Regions from separate parts of the Mediterraneibacter sp. 210702-DFI.5.30 genome, predicted to be linked through region 2. Evidence: predicted binding sites of a transcription regulator. Region 2 holds the regulator's gene; each other region holds the start of a gene.
What was found. Region 2 encodes Rex, which represses fermentation and respiration genes when NADH is low (regulators of the CRP and FNR family bind a similar motif). Its sites were predicted from a motif close to ATTGTTAANTANTTAACAAT; they were not measured.
Positions count from the first base shown of each region.

Region 1: gap (type I glyceraldehyde-3-phosphate dehydrogenase) is a predicted target of Rex. The motif match lies at 2,875-2,894, and genes of this name have one in related genera.
Region 3: pckA (phosphoenolpyruvate carboxykinase (ATP)) is a predicted target of Rex. The motif match lies at 2,909-2,928, and genes of this name have one in related genera.

Region 1 is NZ_JAJCME010000014.1:73,499-79,558, forward strand. Features, by position in the region: gene tpiA (triose-phosphate isomerase) at 1-336, opposite strand, end outside; gene LI126_RS12780 (phosphoglycerate kinase) at 424-1,623, opposite strand; gene gap (type I glyceraldehyde-3-phosphate dehydrogenase) at 1,779-2,798, opposite strand; gene LI126_RS12790 (histidinol-phosphatase HisJ family protein) at 2,956-3,777, opposite strand; gene mnmA (tRNA 2-thiouridine(34) synthase MnmA) at 3,774-4,850, opposite strand; gene nifU (Fe-S cluster assembly scaffold protein NifU) at 4,850-5,293, opposite strand; gene nifS (cysteine desulfurase NifS) at 5,366-6,060, opposite strand, start outside.
Region 2 is NZ_JAJCME010000006.1:191,856-197,915, reverse strand. Features, by position in the region: gene LI126_RS08630 (2-isopropylmalate synthase) at 1-847, shown strand, start outside; gene abc-f (ribosomal protection-like ABC-F family protein) at 952-2,892, opposite strand; gene LI126_RS08620 (redox-sensing transcriptional repressor Rex) at 3,058-3,693, shown strand; gene LI126_RS08615 (NAD(P)H-hydrate dehydratase) at 3,804-5,321, shown strand; gene alr (alanine racemase) at 5,325-6,060, shown strand, end outside.
Region 3 is NZ_JAJCME010000003.1:273,391-279,450, reverse strand. Features, by position in the region: gene LI126_RS04960 (SPFH domain-containing protein) at 1-823, opposite strand, end outside; gene pckA (phosphoenolpyruvate carboxykinase (ATP)) at 1,124-2,728, opposite strand; gene cobT (nicotinate-nucleotide--dimethylbenzimidazole phosphoribosyltransferase) at 3,094-4,212, shown strand; gene cobS (adenosylcobinamide-GDP ribazoletransferase) at 4,231-4,983, shown strand; gene LI126_RS04940 (histidine phosphatase family protein) at 5,070-5,684, shown strand; gene cbiB (adenosylcobinamide-phosphate synthase CbiB) at 5,681-6,060, shown strand, end outside.

The DNA.
Region 1 (6,060 bases), on a different contig from region 2:
TTTCTTATTTACATCTTCGTTTGTCTCACCGAAGTACTCTCTTCTCTCAGAATGTCCGAGAACTACATATTTAACACCTGCATCTACAAGCATATTCGGGGAAATCTCACCTGTGTAAGCTCCGCTCTCCTCAAAATACATGTTCTCAGCTCCAACCTGGATGTTTGTTCCCTTAGCAGCCTCTACAACTGGTACAATATCAATAGCCGGTACGCAGAATACGACATCTACGTCTTCGTTAGCTACGAGTGGTTTTAACTCTTCTACAAGTGCAACTGCCTCGCTTGGAGTTTTGTTCATTTTCCAGTTTCCTGCAATAATTTTCTTTCTTGCCATTGTTCTTATCTCCTTGAATTTTATATTCAGAACCCGTGTGAAATGTAACAACACGGGTTTCTTCTAATCTGTAATTACAGATTCTTATTATTTATCGTTAGCTGCCGCTACTCCCGGAAGTTCTTTTCCTTCGAGGAATTCAAGAGAAGCTCCACCACCTGTAGAGATATGTGTCATCTTATCACCATATCCAAGCTGGTTAACAGCTGCTGCAGAATCTCCACCACCGATGATTGTTACAGCATCTGTGTTGGCAAGTGCTTCTGCTACTGCCTTTGTTCCTTCAGCGAATTTCGGCATCTCGAAGCATCCCATTGGTCCGTTCCATACAACTGTCTTCGCAGATTTAACAGCATCAGCGAACATCTCAGCTGTCTTAGGTCCGATATCAAGACCCATCCATCCGTCCGGGATCTCGTTCTGAGCTACAACTTTTGTATTTGCATCGTTAGAGAAAGCATCTGCTGCAACAGCATCTACTGGAAGAAGAAGTTTAACACCTTTCTCCTCTGCTTTCTTAACCATGTCAAGTGCATACTGTAAGTAATCTTCCTCAAGAAGGGAATTTCCTACGCTTCCGCCCTGAGCTTTTGTAAATGTATAGCACATTCCACCACCGATGATGAGTGTATCAACTTTGTCAAGAAGGTTGTTGATTACGGAAATCTTACTGGATACTTTAGATCCTCCAAGAATTGCAACGAATGGTCTTTCCGGATTCTCTACTGCGTTTCCAAGGAAATCGATTTCTTTCTGCATAAGATATCCAACAACTGCTGTGTCAACAAACTGTGTAACACCTACGTTAGAGCAGTGTGCTCTATGAGCTGTTCCGAATGCATCGTTTACAAATACATCACAAAGAGATGCAAGATCTTTGCTGAATGCTTCACCATTCTTTGTCTCTTCTGCTCTGTAACGTGTATTTTCAAGAAGGATAACATCTCCATCTTTCATAGCTTCAACAGCTGCTTTTGCGTTTGGTCCAACTACTTCCGGATCAGCTGCAAATTTAACTTCCTGTCCGAGGAGCTCAGAAAGTCTTACTGCTACTGGTGCAAGTGAAAGCTCCGGCTTTGGCTCTCCCTTCGGTTTTCCAAGGTGGGAGCAAAGGATTACTTTTCCTCCATCAGCGATCAGCTTCTTGATTGTAGGAAGAGCTGCCACGATACGGTTCTCATCTGTAATCTTTCCATCCTGAAGAGGTACGTTGAAATCACATCTTACAAGAACTCTTTTTCCTTTTACATTGATATCATCTACGGATTTTTTATTAAGTGCTGCCATTTTTCATAGCCTCCTGTATTTCTATTTCCTGTCACTTTCACGTGCAGAATCTGTTCTGCACAAAGAAAATGGAGTCCGGTCCTACAATAAGACCGGACCCCATTGTGAGTCAATAATTCAGATAAATCTCTGAGATTCTAATTTCTCAAAAAGAATTAAGCCTCAAGAAGTTTTCCAAAGTATTTGATTGTTCTTACCATCTGGCTTGTGTAAGAGTTCTCGTTGTCATACCATGAAACAACCTGAACCTCTGTTGTACCATCGCCAACTGGAAGAGCCATTGTCTGAGTAGCATCAAACAGTGAACCATATCTCATTCCTACGATATCGCTGGATACGATCTGATCTGTGTTGTATCCGAAGGACTCGTTGGAAGCAGCCTTCATAGCCTCGTTGATCTGATCAACTGTAACTTCTCCGTCAACTACTGCTGTAAGGATTGTTGTAGAACCTGTTGGTGTAGGAACACGCTGAGCAGATCCGATCAGTTTTCCGTTCAGTTCTGGGATAACAAGACCGATTGCCTTAGCAGCACCTGTGCTGTTTGGTACGATGTTAACTGCAGCTGCACGGGATCTTCTAAGATCACCTTTTCTCTGCGGTCCATCAAGTGTCATCTGATCTCCTGTGTAAGCGTGGATTGTACACATGATACCGGACTTGATTGCTGCAAGGTCGTTAAGAGCTTTTGCCATCGGAGCCAGGCAGTTTGTTGTACAAGAAGCTGCGGAGATGATGTTCTCATCTTTTGAAAGTGTCTCGTGGTTTACATTGTAAACGATTGTCGGAAGGTCATTTCCAGCTGGAGCAGAAATAACTACTTTCTTAGCACCTGCATCGATGTGAGCCTGAGCTTTTGCTTTGGATGTGTAGAATCCTGTACACTCCAGAACAACGTCAACACCGATTTCTCCCCAAGGAAGTTCAGCTGCGTTAGCTTTTGCGTAGATCTTGATCTCTTTTCCGTCAACTGTGATGGAATCCTCTCCTGCCTCTACTGTATCTGCAAGAGCGTATGTTCCCTGAGTTGAGTCATATTTTAATAAGTGAGCAAGCATCTTAGGAGATGTAAGGTCGTTGATTGCTACTACCTCATATCCTTCTGCTCCGAACATCTGTCTGAAAGCAAGACGTCCGATACGTCCAAAACCATTAATCGCTACTTTTACTGCCATGATTAATTCCTCCTAAAAGTTTTAAAAAATTTATGACTGTGTCTCCAGCCATGGCGATGAATATAACAATGCGATATTTGTTAAATATTCATCAACTAGATTCATTGTACTAAAACAGAAACAAAAATTCAACCCTTAAATCCATATAATTCGATTTTTATGGAACAATTCTCTTAAATATCGGTTTCCGCCCCTTAAATTCTGCATAATAACTAAAACCACAGCTTATAAGTATCTCGCCAGCCTTGTCAAAGTCAAAAGCGACATGTTCCGGACGGTGTGCATCCGCTCCGATTGTGACAATTTCACCACCAAGCTCCTTGTATCTTCTGATAACATCCGGATGTGGATTCGGGAATCCGAGACCATATTTCATTCCTGCCATATTCATCTCAAGTCCTTTTCCATGACTGATCAGATGCTTTAGTATCTCATCGATCTCGTCTGCATATTTTCTATAAGAATATCCTTCTGCCTGATGTGCGCCATAACGGACAACATAGTCCAAATGTCCCAAACTATCAAAGGAATCTATTTTTTTCAGATTTTCAACTGTCACCTCAAATGCTTCATGATAAGCCTCTTCATCACTTCGTCCTTCAAAAAATCCACGATAATACGGATCCTGTCCATGGATAAGATGTACTGAACCGATCACAAAATCAAACGGATATTTTTCTGTCAGTTCTTTATAATATTCTCCCAGGTGTGGCTGAAGTCCGATCTCTACACCGATTCGGACTTCCAGTTTTTTCTGATATTCTGTTTTTAATTGCGTCAGTCTACTGAAATATTCATCTAGGTCGAACACAAATGCACCCACCGGAAAATCCGGTGTTTCTGGAAAGTCTTTATCAAGATGATCCGTGATGCAGACTGCCTGCATTCCTTTATTCACCGCTGCATCAAGCATGGAGTGCACTGAAGAATCACTGTCTTCTGAAAATCTTGTATGCATATGAGCATCACATGTTATCATAATATTGTGCCGCCTCCTAATACATACTCACCATCATAAAGAACAACTGCCTGTCCCGGTGTCACTGCACGGATTGGTTCATCGAATGTACAGGTAATCTCATCTTCTCCTGTCTTCTCCACGGTACACCAGGCTCCTTTGTGGTTATAACGAATCTTTGCAAACACACGCATCGGTTCTGTAAGATCTTCCACGCTCATAAAATTCAACTCATTGGCACGCAGTGTATGCGTCAATGATTCTTCATACGTTCCGATTACAACTTCATCTGTCTCCGGACGTATCTCCAGTACAAATGCAGGATACCCTAATGCAAGCCCAAGTCCTTTACGCTGTCCTACTGTATAATGAATGATTCCTTTGTGTTTTCCAAGGATCTTCCCATCCGGTGTCACGAAATTTCCCTGACGAATCGGAGCATCTGCGTTTTCTTCAATAAAAGATGCATAGTCTCCATCCGGAACAAAACAGATATCCTGACTATCCGGTTTATTTGCCACCTGCAGTCCGATTTTTTCTGCCATCTCACGGATCTGATCTTTTGAATAATTTCCAACCGGCATCAATGTATGTTCCAGCTGTTCCTGTGTCAGATTATAAAGTGCATAAGTCTGGTCTTTCGCAAGCGTTGCAGATCTGCGGATTGCATATCTTCCGTTCGGGAGCTTATCAATCCTTGCATAATGTCCTGTTGCAATATAATCTGCTCCAATTGAAAGACTTCTCTGCAAAAGAGCTTCCCATTTCACATAGCGGTTACAGGCAATACATGGATTTGGTGTTCTTCCGTTGAGATACTCTTCTGTAAAGTAATCAATAACATTTTTCTGAAATTCCTGTTTAAAGTTCATTACATAATAAGGAATTCCTATAGACGCCGCAACCCGTCTTGCATCATCCACTGCACTGAGCCCGCAGCAGCCTCCATTCTCTTCCTGAACGACGTTGTCTTCATCCTGCCAGATCTGCATCGTCACACCGATCACATCATAGCCCTGCTCTTTTAAAAGCCAGGCTGCCACAGAGGAGTCAACTCCTCCGGACATACCTACAACAACTTTGCCTTTGCTCATTAATATTCCTCTTCCTCTGCTTCTTCACCTTCGTGAATATCTGACTTTGGTTTCTTCAGGCCTTCAATCTTAATCCCATGTTTCTCTGCATAATCCCAGAGTGCTGCATGGATTGCCTCTTCTGCAAGCAGAGAGCAGTGAACTTTTACCGGCGGAAGTCCGTCAAGTGCTTCCATAACTGCTTTGTTCGTTACTTCCATTGCTTCCTGAACACTCTTCCCCTTTACCATCTCAGTAGCCATACTGGATGTTGCAACAGCTGCTCCACATCCGAATGTTTTGAATTTCACATCGCGGATGATCTGGTTGTCATCAATGTCAAGATAGATTCTCATGATATCTCCACATTTTGCATTTCCAACTGTTCCTACACCGCTGGCGTTCTCAATCTCTCCTACATTTCTTGGATGCTGAAAATGATCCATTACTTTCTCTGTATACATAATGTAATTCCTCCATTTTGTTTATCTTTTATTCAAAAATTATTCTGTATTTTCCTTTTAAATCATTCTGACTTATGCATTCTTCTGCTGCTTTTTTATAAAATCTTCGTAGAGCGGTGACATGCTGCGCAGATGGGCAACAATCTCTTTAAGCTGATCTACTGTATAGTCGATATCTTCTTTTGTTGTATCAGCTCCAAGTGTCATACGAAGGGAACCATGTGCGATCTCATGCGGCAGTCCGATTGCAAGAAGGACATGGGATGGATCCAGAGAACCTGATGTGCAGGCGGAACCACTGGAAGCACAGATTCCTTTCATATCCAGCATGATCAGCAAAGATTCTCCTTCAACAAATTGGAAGCTGAAGTTAATGTTATTCGGAACACGTTTCACACGATCTCCATTTAATCTACAATATGGAATCTCATTCTCAATTCTTGCAATTGCATAATCACGAAGTTCTGTCTCATGTTTCATTCTCTGTTCCATGGAAGCCATAGCAAGCTCTACAGCTTTTCCGTATCCTACAATACCCGGAACATTCTCTGTACCTGCACGGCGTTTTCTCTCCTGGGCTCCGCCGTGAATAAATGAACGGATCTTCACTCCTTTTCTGATATAAAGGAATCCGATTCCTTTCGGTCCGTTCAGTTTATGTCCGCTGGAACTGAGCATATCGATATTCATCTCATCTACATTGATCGGTACCTGACCAAACGCCTGGACAGCATCTGTATGGAAAAGTACTCCATGTTTATGTGCAA
Region 2 (6,060 bases):
CCAGTCAGGAAAGGGTGGCGTAAACTATATCCTGAAGCAGAGCTTTGGAATCAGCTTACCGGAAAAGATGAGAGAAGAAGTCGGATATCTTGTAAAAGATGTTTCCGACAAGGCTCACGAAGAACTTACACCAGACAATGTATATCATATCTTTGAAGACCATTACATCAATGCGAAACCAATTTTCAGTGTTGATGAATGCCACTTTAAACAAGAAGATGGAATTGTCGCAGAAGCAACGATTCACCACAATGGAAGCAACCGCAAGATCACAGGTGTTGGAAACGGACGTCTGGATGCTGTCAGCAATGCGATCAAGCATTATTTTGATATCGAATTTGAACTTGCATTTTACGAGGAGCATTCTTTGACAAAAGGATCTTCTTCCAGAGCTGTTGCTTATGTCGGTGTTATTTCCAACAAGAAGCGTTACTGGGGTGTCGGAGTTGATGCCGATATTATCAAAGCATCTATTGAAGCACTCGTTGTTGCAGTGAATAAATTGGATAGCGTACAGAGATCCCAGACATGCAAGGATGAAAGATTATTAGATATTACAAATTATATTTACGCAAATTATAAAGAAGTTACATTGGACGATCTTGCTGAGAAGTTCTTCCTTTCAAAACCATATTTGTCAAAATATATTAAAGAAAAATCAGGAATGACATTCGGAGATATTCTGAAAGAAATCCGTATGAAAAAGGCAAGAGCAATGCTTAAGAGCAGCAGTGCAACTGTAGAAAGTATTGCAGAATCTGTGGGATATCAGAATGTAGAGCATTTTAACAGAACATTTAAAAAACTGTATAATATCACACCGGTACAGTATAGAAACAAACCTTGATCCCAATTCGAGTTTGACTAAATTTGAAAATGTAATCTTAAAACAAATCGCCTGACAGTTACCATAAATAGTAGCTGTCAGGCGATTACTGTTATGCAGATTCATTATTCTGCTAATTCTTCCCACAATTCATACAATTCTTCTAATCTTGCTTCATTTGCAGCGCGTTCTGTTGAAAGTTTCTGGCACTCAATAGAGTTCGAATAAACTTCCTCTTTCGTCAGTTCCTCGTCAATCTCTGTGTTGCGATCTTCAAGTTTTGCAATTTCTTCCTCTGTTTTCTTCAACTCATTTTTCCGTTTACGTTCACGTGCCTGCTGTTCCTTCTGTTCCTGCCAGCTTAATTTTGAATCCGAAGCAGGAGTGGATGCAGCAGAATTGCCTGAATTGGATACATTTTCTGCATTTGTTTCATTTCCAGAAGCATAAGCAAGTGTCAGTGCTTCTTTTTTCTCCAGATAATAATCGTAGTTTCCGATGTAATTAACAAATGTCTGATTCACCAGTTCAAGGATCCGGGAGGCGGTCTGATTGATAAAATAACGGTCATGGGATACATAAAGTATCGTTCCGCTGTAGTTATTTAATGCTTCTTCCAGAATTTCTTTGGAAGTAATATCCAGATGGTTGGTTGGCTCATCAAGGATTAGAAAATTTGCTTCCGAAAGCATAAGTTTGGCAAGTGATACGCGGCCTTTTTCTCCACCGCTTAACGTATGAATTTCTTTGAACACTTCATCTCCGGTAAACTGGAATGCAGCGAGTGTATTTCTGATCTGTGTATTGGTAAGATCAGGATAGTCATCAGAAATCTCATCAAAAATGGTCTTATCATCATGAAGTACGTGATGTTCCTGGTCGTAATAACCAATCGTCACTTTGGATCCAAGTGTGAATTCGCCCTGATCCGCTGCGATAACCTGATTAATGATCTTTAAAAGTGTTGTCTTTCCGGTTCCGTTATCACCAATCACAGCGACATGTTCGCCACGTTTGATTTCAAAACTGATATCACTGAAGAGAACCTGACTGTCAAATTGCTTTGAGAGATGTTCCACTGTAAGAACATCATTTCCGCTGATCTGCGATGGTTCCAGCGTAAAATGCATTTCTTTCGTACTGTCAACCGGTTTGTCCAATGGCGTAATCCTGTCAAGCATTTTCTCACGACTCTCTGCACGTTTGATTGATTTTTCACGATTGAAAGACTTTAATTTATCAATAACAGCCTGCTGATGTTTGATCTCACGCTGCTGATTCATGTATTCTTTCAGCTGTGCATCTCGGATCTGCTGTTTTTTCATTGCATAATCTTTATAATTTCCAAGGTACATGCGAACCTGTGCATTGTCAATCTCAACAACTTTTGTGACAACACGATTCAGGAAATAACGGTCATGGGAGACGATAAATACCGCTCCGGAATAATTGATCAGATATGTTTCCAGCCAGGCAATGGAATTCAGATCCAGGTGGTTTGTCGGCTCATCAAGCAGGAGGATATCCGGACTTGTAAGCAGTAATTTTCCGAGAGAAACACGGGTCTTCTGACCTCCTGAAAGTGTATCTGTCTGTTTATTAAAATCGTCTTCCGTAAACCCAAGTCCCTTTAATACACCTGTAATCTCACTTTCACAGGCATAACCGTTTCTTGCATCAAATTCAGACTGTAGACGATTGTAGGTCTCCAGGCGGCTCTGCAATTCCTCACCCTCCAGATGCTTCAGTTCATGTTCAATGGAACGAATCTGAGCTTCCATTGCAAAAATATCCGCCTTTGCACTTTTTACTTCCTCATAAATGGTATTTCCGGATTTTAAATCCTGACGCTGCGCAAGATAACCGAGTGTCTTTCCTTTCGCGAGAATAACATCTCCACCATCAAGAGGTTCTTCTCCGATGATCATCTTAAGGATTGTTGATTTCCCGGCGCCGTTCACACCGACAAGAGCAGCTTTCTCACGATCTTCAATATGAAAGGAGCCGTCTCGTACAATTTCGCGTTCCCCAAACGCTTTTTCTATATTGTGACATGCGAGTATCATATATTTTCACCTCGTTTTTTGACTTCTAACATTATCATTATATAGAAAAATGTCGAAAATACAAGGAAAATATATGGATTTTAAAGGTTTTTGCAAAACAAAAGTTTGACAGAACTTTAACTCTTTTATATAATAAAGAGTAGTTTAAGAGTGGAGGGCTAAAAATTGGAACAAAGAAAGATATCACGCGCAGTCATTTCCAGACTTCCGAGGTACTACAGATATCTGGGAGATCTGCTGGAGGCTGGCGTAGAGAGAATTTCATCCAGTGACTTGAGTAAGAAGATGCATGTAACGGCTTCACAGATACGTCAGGATCTGAATAATTTCGGTGGATTCGGCCAGCAGGGGTACGGATACAATGTGAAATATCTTTATACAGAGATTGGAAAGATCTTAGGATTGGATAGATGTCATAATTTTATTATCATTGGTGCCGGTAATTTAGGACAGGCACTGGCAAACTATGCTTCCTTCGAAAGAAGCGGATTTATTCTGAAAAGTCTTTTCGATGTGAATCCTCGACTGGAAGGCGTAACGATCAGGGGGATTCCTGTGCGTATGGTTGATGAACTGGAAGATTTTCTTAAGAATAATGACATTGAAATTGCTGCACTGACACTTCCAAAATCAAAAGCAATTGAAGTGGCTGATATTCTGGTAGATAACGGTGTGAAGGGAATTTGGAATTTTGCACATACAGACCTTTCCCTTCCAAAGGATGTGGTCGTTGAGAACGTACATTTATCTGACACACTGATGAAGTTATCTTACAACCTTTGTCAGCAGGATAAAGAATAGAATCTAGCAAAGCTGCAAGGATGCTGTGGGACCAACTGACAAAAGGAGGTTTCGCAGCATCTGTTCATGTTAAAAGGAATTAATAATGTTAGAAAGGTCAGGCGATAAGCATGAGATATCTTCCAAATGGGAAGCAGATGAGTGAAGCTGATGCACACACAATTCATGAAATTGGGATTCCATCCCTTGTACTTATGGAACGTGCAGCACTTCAGATTGTCGAGACAATGCATAAGAAAAATATTTCCACAGAAAAAAGTCTGATTGTTTGTGGAAGCGGCAACAATGGTGGCGACGGATTTGCAGTAGCAAGGCTCTTAACCGAACAGGGAAAGCATGCAGATGTACTATTTGCAGGGAAAGAAGCTTCTTTAAGTGAAGAATGTCGATGTCAGAAACAGATTGTAGAAAATATGGGGATTTCTGTATTCACAGAATTCCCGGATGAAGAATATACTGTAATAATTGATGCTGTATTTGGTGTTGGACTCTGCCGTGAAATCACAGAACATTATAAAGATGTGATTGACTGGATGAATCTTCAGGATGCAGAAAAAGTTGCTGTTGATATTCCATCCGGAATCTGTGCTGCAACAGGAAAGATTCTTGGGACAGCATTTCGAGCCGACCTTACAGTATGTATGGCATGTGTAAAATTAGGCTGTGAGCTTTTCCCTGGCAAGTCGTATGCAGGAGAGAGCATTCCGGTTGCGATTGGAATTGATCCGAAATATTTTTCGAATCGCCTGGATGTTTGTTATACCTTTGACAAAAATGATCTTGAAAAACTTCTTCCTTCGAGAATGATGAATTCGCACAAGGGAAGTTATGGAAAAGTTCTTATGATCACCGGAAGTCCCGGGATGGCTGGTGCTGCATTTCTTTCTGCCTGTGCTGCCTATACAGTTGGTGCCGGTCTAGTACAGATTTATACAGCAAGTGAAAACCGTCTGGCACTGCAGGAACTTCTTCCGGAGGCAATCATATCCTGCTATGATTCTTATGATGACAGTCAACTGTCTCATCTTCTTGACTGGGCTGATGTGGTTTGTATTGGCTGTGGACTTGGAATGGGACAGATTTCCGAAAAGATATTGAAAAATGTATTGAAAAATGTATCTTGTCCATGTGTCATAGATGCCGATGGACTTAATTTACTGAGCAGGAATATAGAGTTATTAAATCAATGTTGTGCACCTGTGATTTTAACTCCACATATGAAAGAAATGTCAAGGCTGACCGGATGGAGTATTGATACGATCATGGAAGATCGCTTCCAGGCACTTGATCAGATCATAAAACAATCCGGACCGGATACAAAATCATCCATAATCTGTGTGTTAAAAGACAGTCGTACTGTTGTCGCACAGACAAATCGGCAGAGATTTGTAAATCTCGCTGGTAATAACTCTATGGCAAAAGGTGGTTCCGGAGACGTTCTCGCCGGAACGATTGCAGGACTTCTTGCACAGCATATGGCACCATTTGAAGCCACTACTGTGGGAGTTTTCCTACATGCCTGTGGTGGAGATGAAGCGAAAAAGAGCAAAGGAAGTTACAGCGTATTAGCCAGAGACCTAATTCAGGGCATGGCCGATGCAATGAAGAATGCAAAGGAGTGCAGATAAATTATGAAACAGTATAACAGAGTATGTGCCCGGATCAATCTGGACGCAATTGCATATAATATGGAACAGATGAAAAATCGCATTGGTCAGGAGGGACGTTTAATAGCTGTTATCAAGACGGATGCATACGGACACGGAGCAGTTCCTCTTGCGGAAATGTTTGAGGAAACGCCTTATATCTGGGGTTACGCTGTAGCATGCATGGGAGAAGCAAGAACTTTAAGAGCACATGGAATCAAGAAACCAATCTTGATTCTTGGCTGTGTTTTTCCTGATGAGTATGAAGAAATGGTTGAAAAAGAAATCCGTGCAGCAGTTTATACAGAAGAGATGGCCAAGGGAATGGCTGATGCTGCCGTAAGGTCAGGAAAGACCGCATTTCTTCACATAAAAATCGATACAGGAATGGGACGAATTGGATTCAAAGTAAGCAAAGAGAGTGTTGAGACAATTTCCAGAATCAGCAAACTTCCTAATATTAAAATGGAAGGAATGTTCACACACTTTGCAAAGGCAGATGAATTTGACAAGTCTTATACATTTACCCAACATGAAAAATTCCTCTGGATGAAAGAACAGTTAGAAAAAAATGGAGTCCAGATCTCCTATTATGATTGTGATAACAGTGCCGGAATTATTGATTTTCCAGATATGAAGCATGATCTTGCCAGAGCCGGAATCTCTATTTATGGAATGTATCCGTCAGATGAAGTGAAAAAAGATGCTGTTGACCTGAAAC
Region 3 (6,060 bases), on a different contig from region 2:
CAGCAGCGATTTCCGGTGCATAAGCAAGATATGTGATTCTTGCTTCGATGATCTCAAGCCCTGCGTCTGTCACTTTCGTCTGGATCTCTTCACGGATTCGCGCTGCAACAATCTCACTGGAGCCACGGAGACTTCCCTCATCAGCCTTTCCGTCACCGGTTGTATCGACATCAGGAGCAGTGTCATATGGATAGATGCGGACAATATTACGAAGAGCACCATCACACTGAAGTGAGAGATATTCTTTGTAATTATCAACATTAAAGACAGCTTTCGCAGTATCTACAACACGCCATGTTACGGCAATACCAATCTCAATCGGATTTCCGAGACAGTCATTGATCTTCTGTCGGGAGTTGTTCAGTGTCATAACCTTGAGAGAAATCTTTTTGCTTGAAGACTCTTCAGTGGTTCCTGTTGTAGAAACACCCAGGAGACTGGAAAGATTTGCTCCCTTCTTGGAATTGTTATCAACATCTCCACTCTGACTCAACTTTGTCTTGGAAGCAGGGTTTACACTGGTACAGAATGGATTAACAAAATAGAATCCGGCTTCTTTCAGTGTACCGATATAATTTCCGAAAAGTGTAAGAACCAGGGCCTCCTGCGGTTTCAACACTTTCAGTCCAAGGAATGGAATCCATCCAATACATAGCCAGATAATACTGATAACCAGTCCAGCGATAACCGGTGGAGCTGAGAATTCATGTTCCAGTGCAATTGCAGACAGAATACATCCTGCTATTGCGATCAGATAGAGCAGACAAAAGAGCAGAAGCATTCCCATTCCGTTTTTCTTATTTGATAATATTTTTTCATTCATAGTGATTCCTCCTCTGGAAATAAAATGAAATTTATTTGATATCATTATGATATCACTTTTAGAAAAAGAAGTCAACAAGAACAAAGAATGTGCCTTGGTACATTCTTGCGCCTGCGGCGGTTGCTTGCGACACCTACCTTGTACGCCGCAGTGCGCATCCTGAGCGGAGCGTTTTTTATATATTAGGAAAGGACTTTCCTAATATATAAAAAAGCTGTGAAAGATAAGCAATTTCATCTTTCACAGCTTTTTTATATATTTATTCTATCAATCCCAGAATTTTGGAATACAAGAACAATCTTACAGCTGAGGACCTGCAGCAACAAGTGCTTTACCAGCTTCATTTCCTTCGTATTTAACGAAGTTCTTGATGAATCTCTGAGCAAGGTCTTTTGCCTTAACATCCCACTCAGCAGCGTCAGCGTATGTGTCACGAGGATCAAGGATTCCTGTGTCAACACCCTCAAGCTCTGTAGGTACTTCGAAGTTGAAGTATGGGATTGTCTTTGTAGGAGCTTTGTTGATTGCTCCGTTAAGGATAGCGTCGATGATTCCACGAGTATCTTTAATGGAGATACGTTTTCCTGTTCCGTTCCATCCTGTGTTAACAAGGTAAGCCTTAGCTCCGCTAACTTCCATCTTCTTAACAAGTTCCTCTGCATATTTTGTAGGATGCAGTTCAAGGAATGCCTGTCCGAAGCAAGCTGAGAATGTTGGTGTAGGCTCTGTAATTCCACGCTCTGTACCAGCAAGTTTTGCTGTAAATCCAGACAGGAAGTAGTACTGTGTCTGATCCTCTGTCAGGATAGATACCGGAGGAAGTACTCCGAAAGCGTCTGCAGACAGGAAGATTACATTCTTAGCTGCCGGTGCAGAAGATACTGGACGAACGATGTTCTTAATGTGGTTGATCGGGTAAGATACACGAGTGTTCTCTGTTACGCTCTTGTCGGCAAAGTCGATCTTTCCGTTCTCATCAAGTGTAACGTTCTCAAGAAGAGCGTCACGAACGATTGCGTTGTAGATGTCTGGCTCAGACTCTTTGTCAAGGTTGATAACCTTAGCGTAGCATCCGCCCTCGAAGTTGAATACTCCGTTGTCATCCCAACCGTGCTCGTCATCACCGATGAGGAGTCTCTTAGGATCTGTGGAAAGTGTTGTCTTACCTGTTCCTGAAAGACCGAAGAAGATTGCTGTGTTCTCTCCGTTGAGGTCTGTGTTAGCTGAGCAGTGCATGGAAGCAATTCCCTTAAGTGGAAGGAAGTAGTTCATCATAGAGAACATACCTTTCTTCATCTCTCCGCCGTACCATGTGTTAACGATAACCTGCTCTTTGCTTGTGATGTTGAAAAGTACAGCTGTCTCAGAGTTAAGTCCGAGCTCTTTGTAGTTCTCAACTTTAGCTTTGGAAGCATTGTAAACAACGAAATCTGGCTCGAAGTTCTCAAGTTCTTCCTCTGTTGGCTGAATGAACATATTTGTTACGAAATGTGCCTGCCAAGCTACTTCAACGATAAAACGGATTGCCATACGAGTATCTTTGTTAGCACCGCAGAATGCATCTACAACGAAAAGTCTCTTGTTAGAGAGCTCTTTGATTGCGATATCTTTAACAGCTGCCCAAGCTTCTTCTGTAGCTGGGTGGTTGTCGTTCTTGTATTCATCAGATGTCCACCAAACTGTATCTTTGGAGTTCTCATCCATAACGATGAATTTATCTTTAGGAGAACGTCCTGTGTAAACACCTGTCATAACATTGACAGCACCGAGTTCACTTTCCTGTCCTTTTTCAAAACCTTCAAGTTCCGGTTTTGTCTCTTCTTCGAATAATAATTCGTAGGAAGGGTTGTATACGACTTCTGTTGTTCCAGTAATGCCATACTTACTTAAATCAATTTTTGCCATCTTACATATACCTCTTTCTTTCTAATGATAGAATAAAATGCTGCTCATGCAAGCTTTTCATATCCTTTTTTAATTATACATATTATGTGAAGAAAATCAATAAAAATCCCGTAAATTTTTTAACAAAGAACTGGGAAAAATGAAAGATTTCATATTAAAAATGCAAGAAGAAAAAAGAAAAATGTCAAAAAATGAAAAATTACAAGGAAAATATGACAGATTCCGTTGCTTTTTTATATATCAGAATGAAAAAAATTATGATAAAATAGGAGAATGATGCCAGAAAATGCGAAAAAAACTGGCTTGTGAAGTTAGAAAGACAAACTATAGATCAGAAGAAAATAATAAGAAAAGCAGACATAACAATGGTAGATGATGAAAGAAAAACGACAAAAAATGAAAAGATGTCGATGAAAGAAAATGAAAGATTATTGATTGAAAAATTCAAAATGATAAAACCGGTGGAGAAATCCTATGAAGAACAGGCAAAAAGACGATGGAAAACAGTTGCAAAACCACTGTTCAGCTTAGGAAAACTGGAAGATGCCGTGATCCGGATGGCAGGAATCCGAAGAGAAGCAGATTTTGAGATTAAAAAGAAAGGATTACTGATCTTTTGTGCGGATAATGGAGTTGTTTCAGAGGGAGTGACCCAGACCGGACAGGAAGTGACAGCAATCGTTGCGGATAATTTTACAAAATGTGCGACGAGCGTATGTATTATGGCAGAGACCGCCGGAGTGGACTTATTTCCAATCGATATCGGAATGGTGACAGATGTTCCGTCGGTGACAGATCCGGAAGACAAAGTGATGTACGGAACAAAGAATATGGCGATGGAACCTGCAATGTCAAGAGAACAGGCTGCACAAGCCGTTCTTATTGGCATACGAAAGGTCAAAGAGCTGGCAGAACAAGGGTATGATCTGATCGCAACCGGTGAGATGGGGATTGGAAATACAACGACCAGCAGTGCTGTTGTGTCCGTTCTGCTTGATGAAAGTGTAGAAAATGTGACAGGGAGAGGCGCAGGCCTTAGTTCAGAAGGGCTGAATAGAAAGATTCGTGCAATTGAGAGAGCAATTGAAAAGCATCAGCCGGACAAGGAAGATATTTTAGATGTCTTGTCCAAAGTCGGAGGGCTTGATATTGCCGGAATGGCAGGTGCATTTCTCGGAGGTGCGATCTATCATATTCCGGTTCTGATCGATGGGTTCATCTCTTCTGCAGCGGCATTGTGCGCAGTGCGTATGGTTCCTGAGACGGCGGATTATATCCTGGCATCACATTGCTCCGGAGAGCCGGCGGGGCGAATGGTCTTAGAAGAGCTGAAACTTCCATATCTGATTGATGCGAAGATGTCTCTTGGAGAAGGTAGTGGTGCAGTTGCAGCAATTCCACTTCTTGAGATGGGTGTGAATGTTTATCGGAAGATGAGTACTTTTGAAGAGATTAAAGTAGAGCAGTATGAAGAACTTAAGTGAAGATGAGGAGTAAGAAAAATGTGGTTATTGAACGCAATGATCATTGCAATCGCTATGTATTCTAAGATTCCGATGCCGCGGGTTGACTGGAATGAAAAAAATATGAGATATGCGATGTGCTTTTTCCCATTGGTCGGAGTTATAATTGGAGTATTGGAAATAGTTGCCGGGAACCTGATCACAGTATGGAAGGGAGAAGGAACTTTCTTTCATGCAGTTGTACTGACTTTGATTCCGGTTTTTATAACAGGAGGAATTCATCTGGATGGATTCGCAGATACAATGGACGCAAAAAGTTCTTATGGAGACCGGGAGAAGAAACTGGAGATTCTGAAGGATCCTCATACGGGAGCATTTGCGATCATCAGTCTTTGTTGTTACTTCCTTTTGTGTGCGGGGATTTTTAGTGAAATGCGAACAGAACGTTTATTTGCAACAGCACTCGTGTTCGTGTTTTCACGTTCATTGAGTGGAATTTCTGTTGTGACATTTCAGGCAGCGAAGAACAGTGGGCTGCTTCGGACTTTTCAGGATGGTGCACAGAAGAGAAATGTAAGGATCGTATTGATCCTATGGCTAGTGGCAGCAGGAGTCGGATTCTATCTGACAGCAGGAGTATGCGGAGCGGCAGCAGCAGTTGTCGGACTTGCTGTTTTCTTTTACTATTATCAGTTTAGCAGAAAACAGTTTGGTGGAATTACAGGTGATCTTGCCGGATACTTCCTGCAGTTGTGTGAGCTGTTTATGCTGGCAGTGCTTGCATTATTCTAGAAATGTTATTGCATATAAATGTTTTATGATAGATGCTTTATTATAGAAATGAAAATGAAATAAAATAGATTTTTTTGGAGTGATTTATGGAGCTTATTTTGATCCGGCATCTGAAGACACCGGGCAATGAAAAGAGACAATATATTGGAAGTACAGATGAAGAACTGTCAGAACAGGAAGTACTGAACTTTAAACAGAAATATAAAATAGATAGCTATCCAAAGGTACAGCAAGTGATTGTCAGCCCAATGAAGAGATGTATTCAAACGGCAGAGTTGATTTATCCGAAGAACCAGATCACGCAGGAAGTATTGTTAAAGGAATGTGATTTTGGTATTTTTGAAGGTAAGACATATGAAGAACTGAAAGATAGAGAAGAATATCAGGCATGGTTGGATTCCGGTGGAACGATTGCATTTCCGGAAGGGGAGGAACAGAAGGAATTCCGTTCACGTTGTGTGAGAGGTATGCTCTGTCAGGTGGATAGATTATGCAAAGAAAATGTAGAAGGTGCAGCTTTTGTCGTTCATGGAGGAACGATTATGGCTGTGCTGGAACAATTGGCAGAAGACCAAAAAGATTTTTATCACTGGCAGGTGGAAAATGGCGGAGGATATAGAATGCTTGTTGACGAAGAAGAGTGGAAGTCCGGCGTTCACAGATTTTATGAAATTCAAAAACTGGGAGGCGCGATAGAATGAATGGGAAGATGATAATCCTGGCATGTATCATAGGATTTTTGTTAGACTGCATTTTCGGAGATCCGGTCTGGATGTACCATCCGATACGCGTGATCGGAAACCTGATCAGTGTGTTGGAAAAAGGATTGCGGAAGTTGTTGTGCAGTCGGATTCCTGCATCAGAACAAAGGAAGAAAAATAAAAGAGAAGTTCTGGCAGGAGGGATTTTATGGATTCTGACAGTTTCGTTATCCTTTCTTGTACCGGCGGTACTCTTATTTGCTGCAGGAAAGGTTCATCCGGCAGTACGGTTTCTTTTGGAAACCTTCTGGTGTTACCAGATATTTGCGGCGCGGTGTCTTGTAGGAGAAAGTAGGAAGGTTTATCAGAAATTAAA